DNA from 2 places in the Pseudoalteromonas sp. SG43-4 genome. Region 2 is predicted to be linked to the other one. Evidence: riboswitches for the same ligand, from Rfam matches in the RefSeq annotation. Region 2 holds a riboswitch; the other holds the start of a gene.
The links. Region 2 has a riboswitch for cobalamin ahead of H5160_RS10815 (TonB-dependent receptor domain-containing protein). Riboswitches for the same ligand answer to the same signal wherever they lie in the genome.

Region 1: linked by a shared signal. The riboswitch ahead of H5160_RS18775 (ABC transporter ATP-binding protein) and the one ahead of H5160_RS10815 (TonB-dependent receptor domain-containing protein) in region 2 are both predicted to bind cobalamin.

What each region holds. Positions count from the first base shown of each region.
Region 1 is NZ_JACJFB010000027.1:24,995-36,506, reverse strand. Features, by position in the region: gene H5160_RS18820 (mechanosensitive ion channel family protein) at 1-221, opposite strand, end outside; gene yaaA (peroxide stress protein YaaA) at 342-1,121, opposite strand; gene tal (transaldolase) at 1,347-2,297, shown strand; gene H5160_RS18805 (DUF3545 family protein) at 2,522-2,710, shown strand; gene ung (uracil-DNA glycosylase) at 2,817-3,479, opposite strand; gene H5160_RS18795 (cobalamin-binding protein) at 3,476-4,336, opposite strand; gene cobO (cob(I)yrinic acid a,c-diamide adenosyltransferase) at 4,336-4,935, opposite strand; gene H5160_RS18785 (cobyric acid synthase) at 4,928-6,412, opposite strand; gene H5160_RS18780 (iron ABC transporter permease) at 6,417-7,421, opposite strand; gene H5160_RS18775 (ABC transporter ATP-binding protein) at 7,423-8,235, opposite strand; cobalamin riboswitch at 8,481-8,615, opposite strand; gene H5160_RS18770 (porin) at 8,678-9,610, opposite strand; gene H5160_RS18765 (LysR family transcriptional regulator) at 9,778-10,650, opposite strand; gene H5160_RS18760 (DUF413 domain-containing protein) at 10,742-11,116, shown strand; gene H5160_RS18755 (response regulator) at 11,203-11,512, shown strand, end outside.
Region 2 is NZ_JACJFB010000009.1:87,886-99,397, reverse strand. Features, by position in the region: gene H5160_RS10825 (efflux RND transporter permease subunit) at 1-1,170, shown strand, start outside; gene msrA (peptide-methionine (S)-S-oxide reductase MsrA) at 1,256-1,792, shown strand; gene H5160_RS10815 (TonB-dependent receptor domain-containing protein) at 1,870-3,696, opposite strand; cobalamin riboswitch at 3,733-3,917, opposite strand; gene H5160_RS10810 (hypothetical protein) at 3,972-4,766, opposite strand; gene H5160_RS10805 (YajQ family cyclic di-GMP-binding protein) at 4,955-5,437, opposite strand; gene H5160_RS10800 (VanZ family protein) at 5,590-5,943, shown strand; gene H5160_RS10795 (ketopantoate reductase family protein) at 5,936-6,838, shown strand; gene thiI (tRNA uracil 4-sulfurtransferase ThiI) at 6,864-8,321, opposite strand; gene H5160_RS10785 (TetR/AcrR family transcriptional regulator) at 8,697-9,362, opposite strand; gene coaD (pantetheine-phosphate adenylyltransferase) at 9,561-10,052, shown strand; gene H5160_RS10775 (hypothetical protein) at 10,085-10,603, opposite strand; gene H5160_RS10770 (hypothetical protein) at 10,605-11,132, opposite strand.

The sequences.
Region 1 (11,512 bases), on a different contig from region 2:
AATATTGACGCCATTAAGTCGGCAATTTGCGTTGAATCGAGAGAGCGGCGCAACACGTTTTTCATCAGCTTGCCAGCAAAGCGCGCCAATATTGAAAATACTATGGCAATTACAATTGCCACTATAAAATTAGGGATATGGCTGATAACAACATCAAACCACCCTCCGAGCTTTTCCTCTATTAGTTTTTCGGCTTCGCCAACTGACGGAATACTGATCATTTTGTTTGCACCTATTTAATTAATAATCTCATTAATATTAGATATAGTTGCAAATATAACGCCAGTATCAAAAAAGCCATGCAATGCATGGCTTTTCAATTGTTTATTTAAGCTTATGACCTAATTTTGTTCGTCACGCATAAATACCGGCTCAAGCTCTTTAACTGTTGCCTCAGGGCTAAAGTAATAACCCGCCACAGTAAACTCTTTAAGTTGGCTTAATTGCGTTACTTTATTTTCGATAATGTAGCGCGCCATCATGCCGCGTGCTTTTTTAGCGTAAAAGCTAATTACCTTGTATTGACCGTTTTTACAGTCTTTAAAGTGTGGGGTAATAATTTGTGCATTTAATGCTTTTTTATCTACCGCTTTAAAGTATTCGTTTGAAGCAAGGTTAACTAAGTATTGCGCGTCTTGTGCTTTTAATACGTCGTTTAGTTTGTTCGCTATTACGCAGCCCCAAAACTCGTATAAGTTTTTGCCACGCGAGTTTTCAAGCTTGGTGCCCATTTCAAGACGGTAAGCTTGCATTAAATCAAGTGGTTTTAATAAGCCGTATAAGCCAGAAAGGATACGTAAATGGTTTTGTGCGTAATCAAGCTCGCTAGCTTTAAGCGTGCTTGCATCTAAACCGCCGTATACATCGCCATTAAAGGCAAGCACTGCTTGTTTAGCATTACTTTGTGTAAACGGCTGTGCCCACTCACTAAAGCGTGCTGCGTTAAGCCCAGATAGCTTATCGCTAATTTTCATTAAACTGCCAATTTGCGCTGGTGTTAGTTCACGGCATACTTTCATGAGCTCTTCGCTGTGCTCTAGTAATTCAGGCTGAGTGAACTTGTCTGTTGCGGGTGGCGTTTCGTAATCAAGATTTTTTGCAGGTGAAATAACAGTGATCATAGTTAGCTATTGACTTGTAATTTATTTAGTGTCAATTTCAACATTAAATGAAACGAAAAGCACGTTTTGTTTAAATAAATCCTCTCTTAATAACCCATGCATTGCCGTTTTTCTATTGATAAGGACATAAGACCTATCAAGCATTGTCACACTGTTGCAGTATGGATTGTATATATTAAGAGTGATTAGATTTTTCTTTTAACTTGCTTGGAATGAGGAAAGCAAATGACTTCAGCTCTACAAAGGCTAAAACAACATTCATCTATCGTAGCCGACACTGGTGATATTGAAGCTATTAAAAAGCATCAACCAGAAGATGCAACTACAAACCCGTCGCTTTTATTAAAAGCGAGCGAGATTGAAGCATATAAGCCTTACCTAGATAAAGCTTGGAGCTATGCAAAAGAAACCGAGCAAGAGCCAGCTAAACAACTTGAACTAGCATGTGATTACTTTGCCGTGTTACTTGGTAAAGAAATTAGTGAGATTGTTCCTGGTTATATTTCTACTGAAGTAGATGCACGCCTTTCGTTTAATACGCAAGCGACTATTGATAAAGCACATACCCTACTTAGCCTTTACGAAAAAGAAGGTGTAAGCAAAGATAAAATTTTAATCAAAGTAGCGTCTACGTGGGAAGGCATTAAAGCCGCTGAGCAGCTAGAAAAAGAAGGTACTAAATGTAACCTTACTTTATTATTTAGCGATGCCCAAGCTCGCGCATGTGCCGATGCAAACGTATTTCTAATTTCGCCATTTGTTGGTCGTATTTTAGATTGGCATGTTGCTAACGGTATGGAAAAACCAACCGATCCGCTACAAGATCCAGGTGTTCAGTCTGTACGCAGCATTTTTGAATTTTACAAACGCCATGACTACAAAACAGTTGTGATGGGTGCAAGTTTCCGTAATACAGGCGAAATTATTGCACTTACAGGTTGTGACAAGCTAACTATTAGCCCTAATCTTTTAGAAGATTTAGGTAACCTTGAAGGCGCACAGGAATACTTGCTAGAAACAGATATTCCTAAAGAGCCAAAACCAGAACCACTTACAGAAGCGCAGTTCCGTTGGTTACATAACCAAGATGCTATGGCTACTGAAAAACTGGCTGAAGGTATTCGCTCTTTTGCTGATGCACAAGAACAACTAGAAGCGCGTTTTAAAGCAATGTAATTTGCTATAATCGTGTTTTAGAAAACGTCGCAATAGCGGCGTTTTTTTATGCCTAAAATTGGCTACTTCTCTATTTAACCTTCATATAATCTTCGTATAATCTTCGTATAAACCTTCATCAATTAATCACACTTATGTAACATAACTGTCACTTTTTTATTCTATTTTAACTAGGCCTGTGGTATAGGTATTCTTGAGGTCAATAAAATCAATAGGAGAAGTTCATGGATAGCCTAAACGATATATTAGAGATATTAGAAGGACCAGATACAACAAGAAAAACCTCTCAGAAAAATAAAAAAAGAAAATGGCGTGAAATAGAAGCAATAAAAGACAAACAGCGCCTACGTAAAGAACTACAAGAACTAGACTACTTTACAGACAGTATTGCAATTGATGAGCTCGATTTTTAATTCAATACGCCCCAACTAAACAAAAAGGCTTCCACTATATGGAAGCCTTTTTAATGCGCTGAAGATAGCTGCATGAGATAAATTTATTATTAAGAGCTCAGGTTATTTACACCTGCCAGTTAATCGGTTTTTCATCTTGGGCTTGTAATAGCTCATTCGTTTGTGAGAAATGCTGACAACCAAAAAAGCCTCTATGCGCCGAAAGCGGCGATGGGTGCGGCCCTTTTAAAACATGATGACGTGCGCTATCTATGCCTTTACCTTTTTTTTGTGCATGTGCACCCCATAAAATAAATACCACACCTTCGCAGTGCTTATTAATATGGGCAATTACATTATCGGTGAATTGCTCCCATCCTAAATGCTTATGTGAATGCGCTTGCCCTTGCTCCACGGTCAATACTGTATTGAGTAAAAACACGCCCTGATCTGCCCAGCTTTGCAGGTAACCATGCTCAGGAATAATAAACCCGCTGATATCGACAGCTAACTCTTTGTACATATTTTTAAGCGACGGTGGCAGCTTTTTTACATCAGGCAATACCGAAAAACACAAGCCATGCGCTTGCCCTTCCCCGTGGTATGGGTCTTGTCCTAAAATTACAACGCGGATGTCATTAAGTGCGGTGGCATCAAAAGCACTAAATACTTGAGCTTCAGGCGGGTAAACAGCAACACCTTCATTGCGACGATTAGCCACATACTCTAACGTTTGCTGCATGTAAGGTTGCTGTAATTCACTTTCTAAAAATGTAGCCCAATTGCTCATTGTGTACTCTTAATCTGTTTACGTGATGCGTCTATTTTAACACACATATCCGCGAGTCCATCTAGCATGCGCGGAGTAAAACGATGTAATAAATCGGCATTTACGCTAATAAATTGATCATTTTTAACTGCTGGTACTTCTGGCCACTTTTGCCAATTAACAACCGGCTGTGGTGTTTTTGATTTTTCATCAGGGATAATAATAACTTGCGGCTTAGTAACAATAACATTTTCGATACTAATTTGCGGATAATCTGTAACGCTATCGGCAAATACATTACTTACATGGCATGTTTCAATCAGCTGATTTATCCATGTGTTTTTACTTACTGTCATCATGGGCTCAGCCCATAACTGATAAAATCCGGTAATATCTTTTTTATCTTGCTGGCTTTTAACAATCGCGTTTAGCTTTTGTGTAAATGCATTTGCCGCTTGTTGGCTTTGCTCAATATTCCCTGTAAATTCACCAAAAGTAAGTAACTCGTGGGCTACACCCGCGATTGTGGTGGGATTACTCAAATACACTTTTATACCTAAACGCTCTATTTGGGCTAAATCTTCGCTTTGATTTCCGCTTTTCCACGCAATAACTAAGTCGGGTTTAAGCGCCAATACTTTTTCAAGCGAGATACCGTAATAACCCCCTATGCGCTCAATACTTTGGGCTTCACTTGGGTAGTCGGCGTAATCAACTGTGCCCACAATATTATCGCCCGCCCCTATGGCAAATAGGTTTTCGACAATGTGCGGTGCAAGCGCGATTATTCGCAGTTTTTTAGAATCATTAGCCAGCTCTGCAAGTGCACTGCCCGATACACAAAAAAGCAGCACCCCAATAAAAAACGCTTTAAACATTAGTAATCAAACCCTTCGAGCGCTTTTATGCCTGAGTCGAATGCATGTTTTACATTACGCACTTCACTTACTGTGTCGGCAAGGTCGGTTAAAGTACGATGTGCTGCACGCCCTGTAATAATAACTGACTGCATGGGTGGGCGGTTATTAAGGGCTGTTACTACTTCATCTAAATCAACGTAGCCGTAAGTCACCATATACGTAAGCTCATCAAGTAATACTAAATCAATACTGCTATCAGCAAGCATACGTTTTGACTCTTGCCATGTTGCCTGCGCGGCTGCAGTATCGGCTTCTTTATTTTGTGTATCCCAAGTAAAACCGGTGTTCATTACAACAAACTCAACACCTGCACCTTGTAATAAATTACGCTCGCCACATTCCCACGTACCTTTAATATATTGGCAAACGGCTGCTTTTTTACCATGTCCAACGCAGCGTGCTACAACGCCAAAGCCTGAGGTTGATTTACCTTTACCATTACCGGTAATTACCTGAAAAATACCTTTTACATCTTGTGCGGCGGCAACACGTGCATCCACTTGTTCTTTTACTTTTTGTTGGCGCTGCTTATGCTTATCGTTGTTTTGTTCAGTCATTATTGTGCCCTTCATAAATCGAGATAATTTGCTGTATGTTTAAATGCGTTTCGCACATGGTTGCTAATCGTTCTAACTGCTGCTCGCGGTGAGCGGCAATACTAATTGGGTTAATTGAGGCGCTTGGTTTTACCCATTTTAAAATTTGCGATGTAGCATCGGCTTCATCAAATAAGCCATGTAAATAAGTGCCCGCAATGGCGTTATCATCGCTAATAAAGCCATCAAACGTAAAGCCATGTGGGTGGCTTTCATCAAAGGTTAAAAATGGCTTATTAAGCGCTGCACCTTGGCTAATCCCTACATGTATTTCGTAACCACTACAGGGTGTTGATTGGTTATTTAAAAGCAGTGTAGCGGTTATTTTAGTTAATACTTTTTGTGTTGTTAGCGTGGTTTCAAAATCGCACAGAGCAAGCCCATTTACTTGCTTTAATGATGACTCAATACCCTCGGGATCGTTGAGCGTATTGCCCAGCATTTGCATGCCGCCACAAATACCAAGTACTTTACCACCATAGCGTAAGTGGCGCTTAATTTGAGTGTCCCAGCCTTCATTTTTCAAAAAACTTAAATCACCCAGCACATTTTTACTGCCTGGGAGAATTATCAGATCAACGTCTGGGATCGTTTGCGTATGGCGCACATAATTTATATTAATGTTTGGGTGCAAACGCAGTGCATCAAAATCGGTGTGGTTACTAATGTGGGGTACAAGCAGCACTGCAATATTAATTGTGGCGTTAGTTACGTTATTATCAATTGCGACGGCGTCTTCAGCATCAAGCGCAAGGTCGTGTAAATAAGGTAATACGCCAAGTACGGGTTTGTTTGTGTATTCTTCAAGCCAATCAAGCCCGCCTTGCAGCAAACCTATATCGCCTCTAAAGCGGTTTATAACAAAACCCTTTACGCGCGCTTGTTCTGACTCGCTTAACAACGCAAGCGTACCTACCAAGTGTGCAAATACGCCGCCTTTATCAATATCAGCAATTATAATTACTGGGCAATCTACCTCTTCGGCGTAGCCCATGTTAGCAATATCGTTTTCACGCAGATTTATTTCAGCAGGGCTCCCAGCCCCTTCAACAAGGAGTAATTCAAAGCGTTTAGCTAAGCGGTTATGTGAAGTAATTACTGCATCCATCGCCACTTTTTTATAGTCGTGATATTTGCCCGCTTCCATATTACTAACGGCTTTTCCGTGAATAATCACTTGTGCGCCCGTGTCGCTATTAGGCTTAAGTAATATAGGGTTAAAGTCTATTTCTGGCTCTACTTTAGCTGCTATTGCTTGCAAAGCTTGCGCACGACCAATTTCGCCGCCATCTTTTGTTACTGCGCTATTAAGTGCCATATTTTGTGGTTTAAAAGGCGCAACCTTTACCCCTCGCTTAGCAAACACCCTGCAAAGGGCAGCAACTAAAGTGCTTTTACCAGCATCTGATGTAGTGCCTTGCACCATTAAGGTTTTCATGGAATTACACCCTTCGCTTTCTAAAAAACAATAAACTCAAAAAGAACACGCTACCAATAGCTGCAGTAATAACACCTACGGGCAGTTCTTGGTTTTTCAGCAATGAGCGCGAAAGTACATCAACCCACACCATAAATGTACCGCCCACCAAGCTGGTTACCAGTAAGCCAGCGATGGTGCCTTGGGATATAAAAAAGCGCACAATATGCGGCACCATTAATCCTACAAACCCAATACCACCACACATAGCCACCAGCACAGCGGTAATTAATGAGCTCAACACCAGCATAAGTATTCTAAAGCGCTGAACCCTAACACCTAATGTAATTGCGCTTTCATCGCCAAGTAACATAGCATTTAGCTGCCTTCTAAAGCTCAGCATTACAAACGTACACAATGTGATTACCAATAAAGGCAAACTAAGCGTAGCCCACTGTGCACGAGCAAAGCTGCCCAGTGTCCAAAATAAAATAGCGGCTACCGCCTGAGGATCGCTCCAATAAAGTAACAAGCTGGTAAATGCACTAAATAAAAACGACAGCGCAACACCAGCTAATAGCATTGATTCTACCTGTGCACTTTGCTGCCTACCTGCAATAAGTATTAATAAACTCATGGCAAGTAAGCTACCTAATAACGCTGCTGCCGATAACATAAAACCTGCGCTAATACCTGCTAATGCCATAAGTAACACCACGCCAAATGAGGCACCCGACGATATACCAAATAAGTAAGGATCGGCTAAAGGGTTACGCGTTACCGTTTGTAAAATAAGCCCCGCAATTGCTAAGCCAGAGCCGGCTAAAAAGGCGAGTAATGTGCGTGGCATTCTTAGTTCAAAAATAATACGCGAATTAAAAGACGCATCATTTGAGAGTAAAAAGCTATTAAATACATCTTGAAGTGAGGTCTCTGCTGCGCCAAAACTAAGTGCTGCAAATAAGCTAAATAAAGCAGCTGCAGCACTGATAAATAGCGCAAGTGATTGGCGAGTATTAACTGCGCTCATATTATTCGTAACCATAAAAGTAAGTGATATGAGGGATGCTATTTCCCGACTCCGATATTTGCGGGTGGTTATTTACTTGAGCGCAGACACCAAAAACGTCGCCTAGCATGTTTTCGGTTAATACCTCACTTGGCGTGCCTGTATGTGTAATTTCACCATTTTTAATAATCACTAGTTCATCGCACATTGCAGAAGCTAAGTTTAAATCGTGAAACGATGCAAACACCGTTACACCCAACGATTTAGCAAGCTCCATTACCTGTATTTGGTATTTAACATCTAAATGGCTAGTTGGTTCGTCCATTATTAACAACTGAGGTTGCTGAACTATGGCACGGGCTATCAAGGCACGTTGCTTTTCACCACCCGAAAGTGACTCAAAGCTTTGATCGATATGATCTGCCAACCCTACAGTGTTGATAGCTTGGGTAATTTTTTGTTTATCAATGTTAGTTACTGAGCTAAATAGCGATTTATGAGGCGTTAGCCCAAGTGCAATAACATCAAATACGCTTAAGTTAAATTGCGACGGGGTTTCTTGTAAAACAACCGCTACTTTTTTTGCGTACTCATCGCTTTTTAGCTGCCAAATATCGGTGTTGTTAAACTCTACAACGCCATCACTGGGTTTATTAAAACGATATAAACAACGCAATAAGCTCGATTTACCTGCGCCATTAGGTCCAATTAAACCAACAAATTTACCTGTGGTTATTTTAAGGTTTATTTTTTTGAGGATCGTTTTATTGCCAATACCCCACGATACGTTTTTAACGTTTAGTAATGGTATATTTAATGGCGTTTGAGTGTGCAATAGTCAGTCCTAGACGGGATTAAACTCACTAAAATGCGATAAAAATACTAATGCACTACAAGAAAAAATGAGTAAACCCGCTCGTTAAAAGAATTTATACCAATTGCACTAAATTAGTGATTTATTATAGCGACAAAGAAATAGCTTAATAACAAAGCGGAAATTATGACATATACTTGTTTTATATGAATAATTTTTAACGAAGTTAGTAAGTTATTTAATTCGCTAGAAAGATCATGTTTTTAATAAAATTGGTATTATACCATTTGTATCTGACTTAAAGCTTTGCGCTAATTACAGTTGCGGGAACAGTCGAGGACTCGCACCTCATTCCAAATGAAGCTCTATTATGGGCGGCTAAGTAAATAATTTAAAGCAAAAAAAAACCGCACTCAAAAGAGCGCGGTTAAAAAGGGAGTGTTTTAACTAATTTAGCGAATAGTTAAAACTTGTATTCCATACCTAAGCCTACGTAGTCTTGGTCAACGTTGTTGTCCATGTCGAAGCTTGAGTAAAAGCCAAATACTTTAATGTTTTTATTTAATTTGTGATCAAGACCAACTGATATTGCTGACTTATCGTCGCTGTCGTCAAAGTCCATGTCTTGGTATTGCAATTTAAATGTGTTGTTACCCATGCTGTAAGCTGCATTTAATAGATAACCATCCGCTTCTGCGCTGCCGTCAACTTTTTCTTGTGTTTGGTACATTGCACCTAACTTAAAGTTTTCAACTTTACCTTGGATTGACGCGCGTACTACATCGTAGCCATTTACTTCACTATCGGCTGCGATAGAGGCATATACTGCGCTCTTTTTAAGTGCCACGTCACCGTAAGTAACCGCCATTGAGTAACCGTTATCAGCGTCTACATCATCTTCAGCTACAAAAGTAGCAAGTACTTTAAAACCTTCGTATGAGTTTGATGAATAACTAACAGTATTCCCTAAACGGTTTTCACCTTTAAATACATTTTTAATATCGCCTTCAAGGTCGTTAAACAAGTCTAACTTACCTTGAGATTGTTTAAGCGCAGTATCGTTACGACCAATAACCACTTGGCCAAACGCACCTTTTAAACCAACGTATTGGTTACGCGCAGAAATATTGTCGTCGTTATCGCCTTTTGAATCAGCATCAGACACATCAACTTGAAACTCAAACTTATATACCGCTTCTAAACTATCATTTATTTTTTCAGAACCTTTAACACCAAGACGAGATGCATTACTTTTTATCTCAGTAAAAGATCCTTCGCCGTCATCAGATGATTGCACTGTTACATTCGCTTTACCGTAAATGTCTACATCGGCAAGTGCATTAAAAGATAAACCACTTAATAGTGCTAAGCATAAGCTCGATTTTACAAATTTCATGTTATTTCCTTGGATAATCACAAAAGACTAATTTTTTAAAACTGCTGCATTTTGTCACCGCTAAATGACAGTAATATTACAATGGAAATATTAATGTCTTTTTTTATTAATAAAAATGCATTAAATTTGAAATCAAAATAACATGAAAGCCTAATAAACGGCCGAACTTACTTACTTTTCTTTAATGACAAGCTTGGGGTCATTTGCGATAGTAAATTAACTAAGGTTTCTATTAACTCTTTTTGCTCGTTGTCTCTGTGATACGCTATAAACACGTCTCGCGAGGTATTTTCTACATCTTTAACATGAAACAGTTCACCTTTTTCTAAATGCCCTTCTACCAATACTTGAGGTATAAATGCACTGCCGCCACATTGCAGTATTAAATCAAGTGCAATACGTCCTGTGCTGGTTCTAAAATAAGGCGGTGTTTTACCGGTAAACTGACGCGCATGCCAAAGTGAGAAAGTAGTTCCCCAATCAACATATACATACTGATTATCAAAAAAGTTTTCGTTCGTTGCAGTGTCGTATCCGCTTACGGGAATGATTGGCAACTCACAGATTCGCTCTACCACTAGCTCGTCTACTTTTGGTGGATCAAACAATATTGCCAAATCAAGCGTGCGTTCTAATAACAGCCGAGTGCTTTCTTGTTGTGCTTTAACTTCTGCGACTAATGACACGCCCGGCATCGCTGATACAATATTTGTTATACCAAACTGTAAAAAAGCATCCCAAATATTGGGCGTTCCTGCTAAGCTAATTTGCTTATGCATATTATCGGCAAGCGCAACATCCACTTTGGCGCGTTGCATGCCCGTAATAATCATTTGTGCATGGGGTAATAAACGCTCGCCAGGTGCTGTAAGTTGAATGTTATTACGCTGGCGAATAAACAAATTAACACCAAGTCCTTGCTCTAATTGGCGAATTCTAAAGCTCACTGCAGACTGCGTAATATAAAGGTTTTCGGCCGCTTTACCAAAGTGACGCGTACGCACTACCTCAACAAATGTTTTTAATAAATCGATATCCAATTTTTTATCCTCACGATAAAAATAATTTGTTTAATAAATTGCCAAACTTGCATCATACTCCAGCTAATTACTAAGGTATGAGGATAAAGCTATGAGCAATAACATTTCATTACTACGCCAAGCATTTGTTAGCCAACGTCAATTTTATGATGATCAAAACTTTCCACGAGGCTTTAGCCGCAGCGGAAACTTCACCTTATTAGAAGCCAGCATACTTGAACAACACGGAGTTGTTTTAAAAGGCTTATACAGTAAAACAATTGAGCCGCAAAACGAACACCAAGAACAGTTTGTAGCAGTCGTAACTGGCTCACAAGAACCTACCAACCCAATCGAACGAGCTTGGGTAAAATACTTAAAACTAACGACCTGCAAAACTAAGTTTCATACTTTATTTGGCCGTTCAAAAATGTCGAGCCCGGCGCCGATTAGCCAAGAGTATTATTCAGAAGCGGATAATCTGTAAGTATTTAAGTTATTTGCTTTTTTGCGTTTTAACAGTTACAACTTGTATAAGCAAATATTTTTGCAAAATATATATAGGGTTGTTCCGTGACGCGAAAAATACTAATAGTTGAAGATACACCTGCCATGGCGCGAGTGCAAAAGCACATCGCGCTTAAGGCTGGTTATGAAGTTGATATAGCTGAGTCATTAGCGCAAACAAAAGAGCTTATAAGTAAAAATAGCTATTTTTGCGCTGTAGTTGACTTCATATTACCTGATGCCCCATTAGGTGAGGCAATACCTTGTACTATTAATGCAGACATTCCAACTATTGTAATGACGGGCAATATTGATAAAAAAACTCGCGACACTGTAGAAAAATACCCAATCATCGATTACATCATTAAAGAAAATA
Region 2 (11,512 bases):
GCATTTGCCATTATGCGCCGTGGTATTGGCGGTGGTGGTTCATCTCGCCCTATTGAGTTTGTATTGCAAGGTAATGATTATGCACAACTTGCCGATTGGCGTGACCGTATAATTAAGCGTGCTGAACAAAACCCAGGTTTAGTAAGAATCGATCATGATTATAAAGAAACCTTCCCGCAGTTTTTAGTCAGCATAGATAAAAACAAGGCCGCTGATTTAGGCGTTTCTGTATCTGATGTAGGCCGTACACTTGAAACAATGCTTGGCCAGCGCCGTGTTACAACCTTTATTGACCGTGGTGAAGAATACGATGTAATTTTAAAAGGGACTAAAGAAGACTTTACTAACCCTACTGACATTTCAAATATATATCTTAAATCACGAAGCGGTGAACTAGTCCCACTTGATAGCCTTATCAGCTTAAAAGAAGAAGCAACCGCATCGCGCTTAAACCGATACAACCGTATGCGCGCAATTACATTAAGCGCCAACTTAGCCGACGGTTATACGCTTGAGCAAGCGCTTAACTTTTTAAACGAAGTAGCCGCGCAAGAAAACGATATAGATGGCGCCGTAGATTACAAAGGCGAGTCGCAGCTTTATTACGAAGGCGCATCAGCGATGACCTACGTATTTATACTTGCACTCACTGTTACCTTTTTAGTACTGGCAGCACAGTTTGAAAGCTTTATGCATCCGTTCGTCATCATGCTTACCGTACCACTTGGTTTAATGGGCGCTATGTTCGGACTTTGGGCTACAGGACTTACCTTAAATATTTACAGCCAAATAGGTATTGTCATGCTCATAGGGCTAAGTGCTAAAAACGGTATTTTGATTGTAGAATTTACTAACCAACTACGCGATAAAGGCGTTGAATTTAGTGAAGCTATTTTGCAAGCAGCAACTCAGCGTTTGCGCCCTATTATTATGACCTCGCTGACTACGGTTATGAGTTCGGTACCTTTAGTACTTGCTTCAGGTCCGGGCGCTGAAAGCCGTATGGTGATAGGTGTAGTCGTGTTTACTGGGGTTATTGTATCGACCCTACTAACTCTTTTTGTTGTACCTGCTGCATATTATGCACTTGCACGTAACACTCAATCACCTGAATTTTTACAGCAAAAATTAGACAAACAAGCCGCTGAAAAACCTTTCGAAGAGATCTAGCCTCTTAATTGCGCCGTAACCTTGTTGTTGCGGCGCATACAATTTATGCTCGCCTTTAAACCCCATATACATTTTAGGAATACTTATGAGCTCAACAACGCAAGTAGCAACATTTGGTGGCGGCTGTTTTTGGTGTATAGATGCTGCATTTAGACGTGTAAATGGCGTACTAACCGTAAGCTCTGGCTACACCGGCGGTGAAACAAATAACCCAACATATGATTCTGTATGCTCAGGCACAACTGGTCACGCTGAGGTTGTTAAAATTGAATTTGACGCGATTGTAGTTAGCTTTGAAACACTCTTAGCAATGTTTTTCACACTGCATGATGCAACACAATTGAATCGCCAAGGTAACGATATAGGCACACAATATAGAAGTGTGGTTTACTATCACGATGAAGCTCAACTTAAGCAAACCAACGAAATGATAGCTCAACTGCAAAGCCATGTCGCTGAGCCAATTGTGACAGAAGTCAGCCCTGCCACTACGTATTATCCAGCAGAGCATTATCATCAAGATTACTATAACGAAAACCCACAGCAGGGTTACTGTAGTATTTTAATAGCACCTAAGTTACACAAGTTTGAAACCGTATTTAAAGAGTTCTTAGCTGACTAGCTAATTTTAGTAGTTAAACTTAGCTACACATTAAAAAGCCCGACATATGTCGGGCTTTTTAATATTAATAAATACAGTTAAAACTGGTAGCTTGCGCCTGCAAAAAAGCGACGCTCTGGCGTGTTGTAGTAATACACTTCACCCGTTGTAAAATCAGCGTTTGAATCAACAGCGTTATATTCTTTATCAAATAAGTTTTCTACACGAAGCGAAACTTCAATATGTTCATTTACTTGATAATTACCCGCTAGGTTCCAGAGTGTATAAGAGCCTAAGCGCGTCACAGCACCTTGTCGGTCGCTACGGTATTGCATGTCTAAGCTTGCATCAAAAGCACCAAACTGTTTTGCAAGTTCCCAGTTAAAAGTACGTTTAGCAACATTACGCAACTCTGCGCCCGTTTCTTCGTCTTCAGCGCTTAAGTAAGCAAAGTTAAGGTTGCTATCAAAACCAAAAAACTGCTGGGATAAGCTAAATTCAACCCCTTCGTAGCGTGCTTCATCGATATTAGCCAATGCAAAGTTTGCATCGTAATCAATCTTATCTTCTATATCGTTTCTAAATACTGCAATATCAACTTGCGCGATATCAAAATCTACACTCAAACCTAACTCACGGTTTACTGATTTTTCAGGTTGTAAATCAGGGTTACCATAAACTGGATAATATAAATCGTTAAATGTAGGAGCTTTAAAGCCAGTACTTTGGCTTATACGAAATGTTGCATCTTCAGATAAATGATAACCCGCAGCGGCGGTATACGTTGTTTCATCGCCAAATTGCTCGTCGTCATCTTGGCGAACAGTTAAATTAGCCAATATTTTATCTGCATCGTAGTAAGCACCTACAAACACGGCAAGTACATCTCGGCTGTCTTCAACAAATAGTTGCGAACTATGCGACACATCATCGTTGTACCAATTAATACCACCACTAATGTTAAGTTCATTAGATAACAGGTACTGGCCGTTATAATCAATTTGTGTACGTTTAGTTATAAAGGTACTTGTTGTTGGCCCAACTGAAAAATCAACATAAGTGTTATCTGAATCATCTGTTGAAAGCGCTAAATCAACACTATGCGTTTGGTTAGTGTAGTTTTTACTCCAACCTGCAGAAAGTTGATAGTTTTTAAAATCATCTCGTTCAATCGTACTGTCTGCTGGGCTAAAGCGACTGTCGTAATCTGCATAGCCTTCACTGTATTGGCCTAATAACTTAAAGTCGCCGTAATGTGCATCGGTGTAGTTTACTTTAAAACCAAGGTTTTTATTTTCATAACCATCTTCATCAGGTGCTACGCCTTGCAGTACATCAAAGTTATCTGTTTTTTCAAAGCCTGCGTTAAATGCTGTTGTTATATCATCTGATTTTACAGAGCCTGCAACTTGATAATTTTGATAAGAGTCAGAACCAAATGTAGCGCTTAGGGATAAGTTATCTGACTCACGCGTAATAATATTAATAACACCAGCGAGTGCATCAGAGCCATAAACAGCCGCGCGAGAGCCTTTAATAATTTCTATGCGTTCAATGCTATTTAGAGGGACATTATTTAATGCTTTTTGACCTAGTGTTGCTGAGCCTGTACGTACACCGTCAATTAAAATCAACGTATCGCCAGAGCCCGTACCACGAAGTGACACGCCTGTATTTTGACCAAAACCACCGTTTGGATTAACTTGAAAACCCACTCGCGTGCTTAAAAGTGTAGGTAAATCGCGTACGTTACTAGCTTCTATTTCAGCACGTTCAATAACATTTACACTCGCTAAAACGTCGTTAATTGATTGCTCAAACTTATTAGCTGTAACGGTTATTTTTTCAATTGATTGCTCTGCACCAGACACAGAAAATGAAAGCGCAGCAGAAATTGCAACGCCTAGAGTTGTTTTGTTTAACATGAGATCCCCTACCTTTGCCCACCGCAAAGATTTAAGTAAGTAAGATTGCATCAAGGCCGGTCTCCGGACTCAGTAAGCACATAAAAACATGCAATACTCTACCGTTGCGGGGGCAGTGTTGGGCTTGTAGTCATCATGAAAACGCACCAACTTCCCGATTATCCTGCTAAAAAAATCATTACATGAAGTGGCTAGCAAGCACCTTGAAAATATGCCGTCATTGTGAGCATTTTGTTTACAAATGTCAATGGACGTCTATATAGCTAAAAGCTATTTCAGTTCAGTGCTGTATTATTATAGCTTGAAGGAATACCGTACTTATCAAGTAGCTTCTGAAGTTGCATTTGTGTAGTAGGTAAATTTAATATTTCATCCATTTTGCGACTAGATATTTTATTTGATTGTGAGTTAATCAAAAAATGTGTTTCATACACTGCATCTGGTACGTCACTCTTAAATAGTAAATCCATATTTAAGATATTCTGCTTTTTAAAATACTGATAAGCAATACTGTTTAAAACCCCGACTTCAGCGCGCCTTAATAGCAGCATTTTAACTACATTGAATTCATCGATTGTAAGGCTTACCTGGTGCTCTTCTCTCAAGTATTCGGCATTTGTATTAAATCCTGCAAATTGATACGAGTACCCTAAAACCCCAACTTTGGTTAATTTGTCCAGATTGTCAAAATAAGTTTGTTCTGATGCATTCTCTTTGAGTGTATAAAGCTCGTTTTTGGTGATGGTATAAAATTCAGTTTTTTCAATGTTTTTCTGCGTTGTTTTTGGCAGCCATTGCATTGCCATTAAAAATAAAACGTCGAAGTTATTTTTTTCAACAGACAAAGTAAGCCTTTTTACAGGTAAAGAAATAAGTATAAAGTTAAATTCCTCCTGTGCGTCGTTTAAAATATTAATAAACTCAGGAGCAAAGCCCTGCTTTTTTTGCGCGTTAATAATAATCGGAAAGTAGCCATCTTCGACCAATACATCAATATCAACTGGCTTTGATAAGCTTGGCTTGGTAAATATAAGCAAAACAAATAACAGAAATAATTGATGGGGTCTCATTTTAATACCTTCTAGAGTGAAATTTTTATTATATTCAATTAAATATAATAGCTTAAATATCAAAAGGTGGATTAATACATGCAGAACTACGAGAGGATAAGGTGGGAAAGTTGTAAAAAATTAAGTAGCTTTAATCTGTCTGCAAATATAGACAAATTAAAGCATTTTTATTAAAAACAGTTTATAAATTAGTCGCGAAAGTTTTTAAACTGAAAAGGCTGACCTAAATCGGCACTGCGTACTACCTGCATTGCCTCTTGAAGATCGTCACGCTTTTTACCTGTCACACGCACTTCTTCGCCTTGAATAGCGGCTTGTACTTTAACTTTTGAATCTTTAATGGCTTTAACCACTTTTTTGGCCATGTCTTTTTCGATACCTTGCTTTAACCCAACGTTACGAAATACATTTTTTCCTGCACGGCTAATATCTTGAAGTTCTAAACTAGCTACATCCATACCGCGCTTTGAAATTTTTCCCGCTAAAATATCGAACAACTGCATAACTTGAGAGTCAGCTTCTGCTTTAAGCTTAATTGTTTTATCGTTTAGCTCAATAGATGCATCAACGCCTCTAAAATCAAAGCGAGTCTCTAATTCACGGTTTGCGTTATCAACCGCATTTTTAGCTTCGTTCATTTCTACTTCAGATACAATATCAAATGAAGGCATTAGTATACTCCTAACTATTTAATCTTAATTTTATGTGGCAATTATAACGCTAAAATTATAAATCTTTACATTTTTCTGCATCTTGTTCAGGTGCGATACTAAATTAGTTTGATATACTTGCGCCTCTTTTTTAAGCGATTTTAGGATTTGTCGTGACAAGGCGTGTTTATCAAGCAGTTTTTTTAATCAGCATAGTGGCTTTCACCTTTTTATTTGCTAAAGAAATAAAAGGTGGCGTTGTAAATTTATTCCCTCATGTTGATAAAGTCGCCCATTTTGGGATTTTTTTTATATTAGCCATAATAATGGATAAGGCTTTTAAGCTTCCTTTATATGCTCAAATACTCTTATTAGCAGGCTATGGCGCCTCGATAGAAATAATGCAAGACGCACTACCTTATAGGCAAGCATCACTTGGTGATTTTTTTGCTGATTTTGCAGGTGCTGCAAGCTACTTTTTACTTAGAGTAATTTTTACACCTCGAAAAAAGAACCCACATGGCTAATATTTTAATCGTTGGCGATGGCGCTATTGGCTTATTGCTGAGCCACTTTTTGAGCGCATCGCATAATGTCAGTGTTTTAACTCGTAAAAACCCAACAAACACCCGCTTTTACAGCAGAGCTAAGGGTGCATCAAAAAAAATTAATGCAAAATTTATTTCATTAAATCAGTTAGATAAAGCAACTGAATTTGATGTAATTTTATTTACCGTTAAAGCTTTTCAAGTGCTTGATGCGTTTTCTCAAATAAAGCCATTTTTACCGACACATTGCTCTGTTGTACTTTCGCATAATGGAATGGGCAACGTTGATGAGATAAATAACCAGCTAAACACCCATCAAGCACTCTACTTTTTAACGACAAGCATAGCGGGCTTTAAATCAAACCAATATATTGTGCAACACACAGGTGAAGGACAAAGCGTTATTGGTGGCTGTAATGAGCTTGCACTTCAAAATAGTGCGCCAATAGCTGATATTTTTAAAGTAATACCCAACCTAAAGTTTACTAATAACATTCAGCAGCTTCGTTTTGAAAAGCTACTCGTCAATATTGCCATTAATCCATTAAGCGCTTTAAGTAATGTAAAAAATGGCGAATTACGTGCACCTAAGTACAATACAATAATTTTTAATGCACTCACTGAAGCATGCAATATTGCAAAGGCTCAAGGGCTTAATATCCCATTAATTAAAGCTCTCAATACCGCTTATAAAATAATGGAGTTAACCGCAAATAATTACTCATCAATGCAGCAAGATATAGCTCACAATAGAGAAACTGAAATATCAGCTATATGTGGCTATATTAGCCAACAAGGTAAACTTTACAGTATTCCAACGCCTTACAACGATGAGTTGTTAGTCAAAATTCAGGCAAAAAAAAGCGTGGTATAAACCACGCTTATATAAGCTTTTAACTTTACGGGCGATAAACTTTTACAGTTTCGAAGCCCTGTTCGTGCAGCATAAGTGCCTGTAGTTGGCTCATTACGCCTCTGTCACAATATAAATAGTAGTCAGTGTCTTTTGGTAAATCACCAAACTTAGTAGCTAAACGGAAGAACGGCAAATGCACCACTTCAACACCATCGATTACAAGCGGTGCAGCTTCTTCTTCTTCTGGTGAGCGAATATCAATTACTACAGAGCCTGCAGGTAAATCAGCAACCGACTCAGCCTCTTTTAGCTCTTGCTTTGCTTCTACGTCAATATCGCGTACATCCATTATGCGCGCGTTATTTACTACGGTATCTAGCACATCAAAATCGAACTTTTCTTCTTCGGCTTCTATTACTTCAATTTTGGCTTTAACTGTCGGTTTTTTAGAAATAACACCACAATATTCAGGCATCGTTTCAGCCATTTCAGCTGTACCAATTTGGCGAGCAAGATTAATAATTTCTTGTTTATCATTTTGAATTAGCGGGCGTAAAATAAGCGTTTCAGTAACGCGGTCAATCACGCTTAAGTTCGCTAATGTTTGACTAGATACTTGGCCAATACTTTCACCAGTGACAAGCGCCTGAATGTTTAACTTTTCAGCCACTACACTTCCTGCTCGCATCATCATACGTTTAAGTACAACACCCATTTGGCTGTTTTCAACATTTTCTAGAATTTCAGCAACAACAGGTTCAAAATCAACTGTTATAAATTTAACTTTATGTGTTGAGCTGTATTTTTTCCATAAAAAATAGCTCGCTTGCTTAACACCAATCTCGTGCGCTGCGCCACCTAGATTAAAGAATAAAAAATGCGTTCGTGCGCCTTTACGAATCATTTGGTAACTTGCTACGCCAGAGTCAAAACCACCCGACATAAGCGAAAGCACGTCTTCTTGCGTTGGTAGTGGAAAGCCCGCCATACCAAAATGCGTTTGCGAAACAATATAAGCTTTATCATCTTTTACTTCTAAGCGTATTGTCACTTCTGGACGGCTAAGCTTAACGCTTGCGCCTTCAATATGTTGATTTAGCCCACCACCAACATAACGCTCTAAATCAGTCGAGGTAAAGTCGTGTTGGCCTATACGCTTAGCACGCACACAAAAGGTTTTACCCACAATTGTATGACCCACTAACGCTATTGTTTTTTGATAGATATCATCGAGAGTTTCAAATTGCGTCTCAGTTACTTCAATAAACTGAACGATACCAGGTATGCGTTTAAGGCTGTCGATAAAATCAAGGCGAACTTGTGCATCTTCAAGCTTTGTAACAACTGAAATATTATCCCAGTTATTTCTTACTTGTACTTTTTCGTCAAGACGTCGCAATACAATCTTAATGTTATTTTCTAACACTTTAGTAAAGCGTTTACGGACCGAACGGCTTTTGATGGCTATTTCAGGATGTAGTTTGACGATAAATTTAAGCATAGTTCACTCTTAGACTGCGGGAATTCGCGCTCCCAGGCATTTGGCGCGCGATTATAGCAAAAAATTCAGCGTCTAGGAAACAACCAATAATTATCGACTAAGCAACCGCGAGGGCCTGTTTATCTTTCGAGGTTAAATTTGCAGCAGTGTATTTGGTATTTTAGCAAGGCAGAGCCTATGTAGCGTGGTTATTCCCTATAAATAGGCGATAACGTAGCATAAATGCTAAACATACGCTGCTCGAAGGATTCTGCCTTAGGGCAATTAACTCTTTGTTGCCTACATAGATTTAGTCAGTAAGGTAACGCAGGAGCAGTTACCCTACTGGCTTACAAATCTCGCATCGCGATTTAATTGCTCCTAAATTGAAAAATTTTAATCTTGAAGGGTCACAGCCCCTAAGGCTTGTTGTGCTAACTCGGTGTATTTTTCGCGTAGCAGGTTCATTTTATCGATACTTTTATCGGTACTGTACGCTCTAAATAATGTAAGTACTTTTAAAATACCGTGATATATATCTTGCTCAGCAAGGGTACCGCTTGGCCTACGAGCCTTAATATAAGGCGTCCAAAAACTAACAGTTAACTTTAGTGTATGGGCTAAATCAATGACATCTTGCTCATCAATAGCAATCATTTCACTATCGCGAAGACCTAGAATAATTTTACGAACTTGCTCTAATAACTCTAACTGAAAATCAATGTAAGCTTGTTTTAGCTCAGTGTCTCTGGCGAGTATATCGCCAAGATTGTCGTAAAAAAAATGGTAACGCCACATTAATTCAAATAACGAATCTAAATAAGCCGTTAAATGATTAAATGCATCATCATCTTTATTAATAGGTTTAAAGTGAGTATTTAAATGATCGCGATACAGCGCAAAAATATGACGGATAATGTCTTCTTTATTTTTAAAATGATAATAAAGATTACCCGGGCTCATCCCTAAGTTTGATGCAATATGATTTGTCGTTATTGCACGCTCACCATTTTCGTTAAACAACAAAATACTGGTGTGTATTATTTTATCCTTGGTATTCATATGCTAATACTCAAATTATCTATAGGCTACATTACACTCAAAAGAGGTAAACAGTATAAACAAATATGAATCATTAAAACACTCAAACCTTGGACTGACCTGTTCAAAGAAAGTAAGTGTTTATATGCTCTATTCGCTAGGCTGCTTTGTGGCATAAACACTGTTAAACTAGCGCTAAAATCATAAATAGTGAACATTATGAAAGTTATTGCAATTTACCCCGGCACCTTTGATCCACTAACCAATGGTCATACAGATCTTATTCAACGTGCAGCTAAAATGTTTGATACCGTATTAGTTGCGGTTGCGAACAACCCAAGTAAAAAACCCTGTTTTAGCCTTGAAGAACGTGTTGAACTTGCAAACTCTATTTTAAGTCACTTAGATAATGTTAAGGTCATTGGTTTTTCTGGCTTATTGGCTGACCTTGCGCGCGATCACAATGCTAATGTGCTTATTCGTGGTATTAGGGCTGTATCTGATTTTGACTATGAATTTCAATTAGCAAACATGAACCGCCGCCTGAATCCTGATTTAGAAAGTGTATTTTTAACACCCGCAGAGCGAAATTCATTTATTTCATCAACGCTCGTTAAAGAAGTAGCACGTCACAATGGTGATGTAAGCGAGTTTGTAGACCCTGTAATTGTCAAAGCGCTAAAAACTAAATTGGGCTGTGGTGCCCAATAACACTTCCCGAATTAGCGCATAACTTGTATGCGCTAATTCGGCTTTTGTATAGATGATGATTTTAATTTTTTAATTAACCAAACAAGTTTTAGCAAATCTTTATTGATAATTAATATTAGTGCCATAGTGATATCAATAATAGGCATAAGAAAACCATACAGCATCCACAGCCACCAAAAGTCCCAATTGCCATAAAGAGTATTATCAATATACATGCTCATAAACAGTGAGGCATTGATAGCAAGCCCTACAATAAGATAATAAAATCCGTACGGTATTTTACATCCTAAAAAAATACGCCACATAAAAATAACGGCAATTGTTAGTACATCAAATATAAACATCTTTAAATGCGGAGCTGCGGTAGTTATGTCTATAAATAAACTAGATGTATACGAAGCCATCATAATAAAGCTAAGGTGAACTCGGCTTTTATCTTGCTTATTAATGGCAATTGATAGAGTGAACAAAAAAGCAAAAACAAACAGCCATGTAATAAGTATTCCAAAATATTCGTTAACTGAATTTAATTGCCAAAATAGATCCTCCATTCTATTCAACTTTTTGATGAGTGTTTTTTATACGATTAAGTAAATACCGTTTTAAAGCAACCAAACCTAAAAAATCTTTATTAATTAGGAGAACTAAAAGCATCGTTAAATCAAAAATTATTTGCCCTATTGCATATAAGGCCCAAAACCACCAGTAGTCTAAATTTCCTAAAACAATACTGTCGTAGTGCATTCCAAAAAAAACAAATGCGTTAAAGCTAAGTCCGACTAAAAGATAATAAAAGGCTACGGGGAGATTTTTACTAAAGTATATCCGCCATATAATCAGAAAAAATATAGTTACGATATCAAATATAAAAAGGGTCAAATGGGGTGTCTTGCTCAAGGGATCCATAAAAATACTAGAGGTGTAAGATACCATCATAATGAATGCAAGCTGTGTGCAGCTTTTGTCAGACTTGTTAATGCTTGCAGACAAATTATATAAAAAAGCGAGTACAAAAGACCATGTAGTAAAAATGGTTATATAGTCGTATAAACCAGCCAGCTGCCATAAAAAATCAAGCATTGCGTGACCTTTTAAATTTTTCAGTTAAAAATTTAGTAAGCTTAACTAGACCTAAAAAATCTTTGTTAAAGATAAGCGCTAATGGCATTATCAAATCTGTAAAGTACATACCAAATACATAAACGTTCCAAAACCACCAATAATATAGAGTACCTAAAACCTCTATATCGTAATGCATAGCTAAAAATAAAGATGCGTTAATACTCAAACCAAAAACAAGATAATAAAATGCGTTAGGAATTGGGCCACAACTGCAGTACCGAAACGTAAAAATAATAATTAGAGTTACAATATCGAAGTAAAAATAGTTTAAGTGAGACACTATAACCATATCGAACAGTGTACTTAAGGTATACGAAATCATCATAATACCAGAAAGG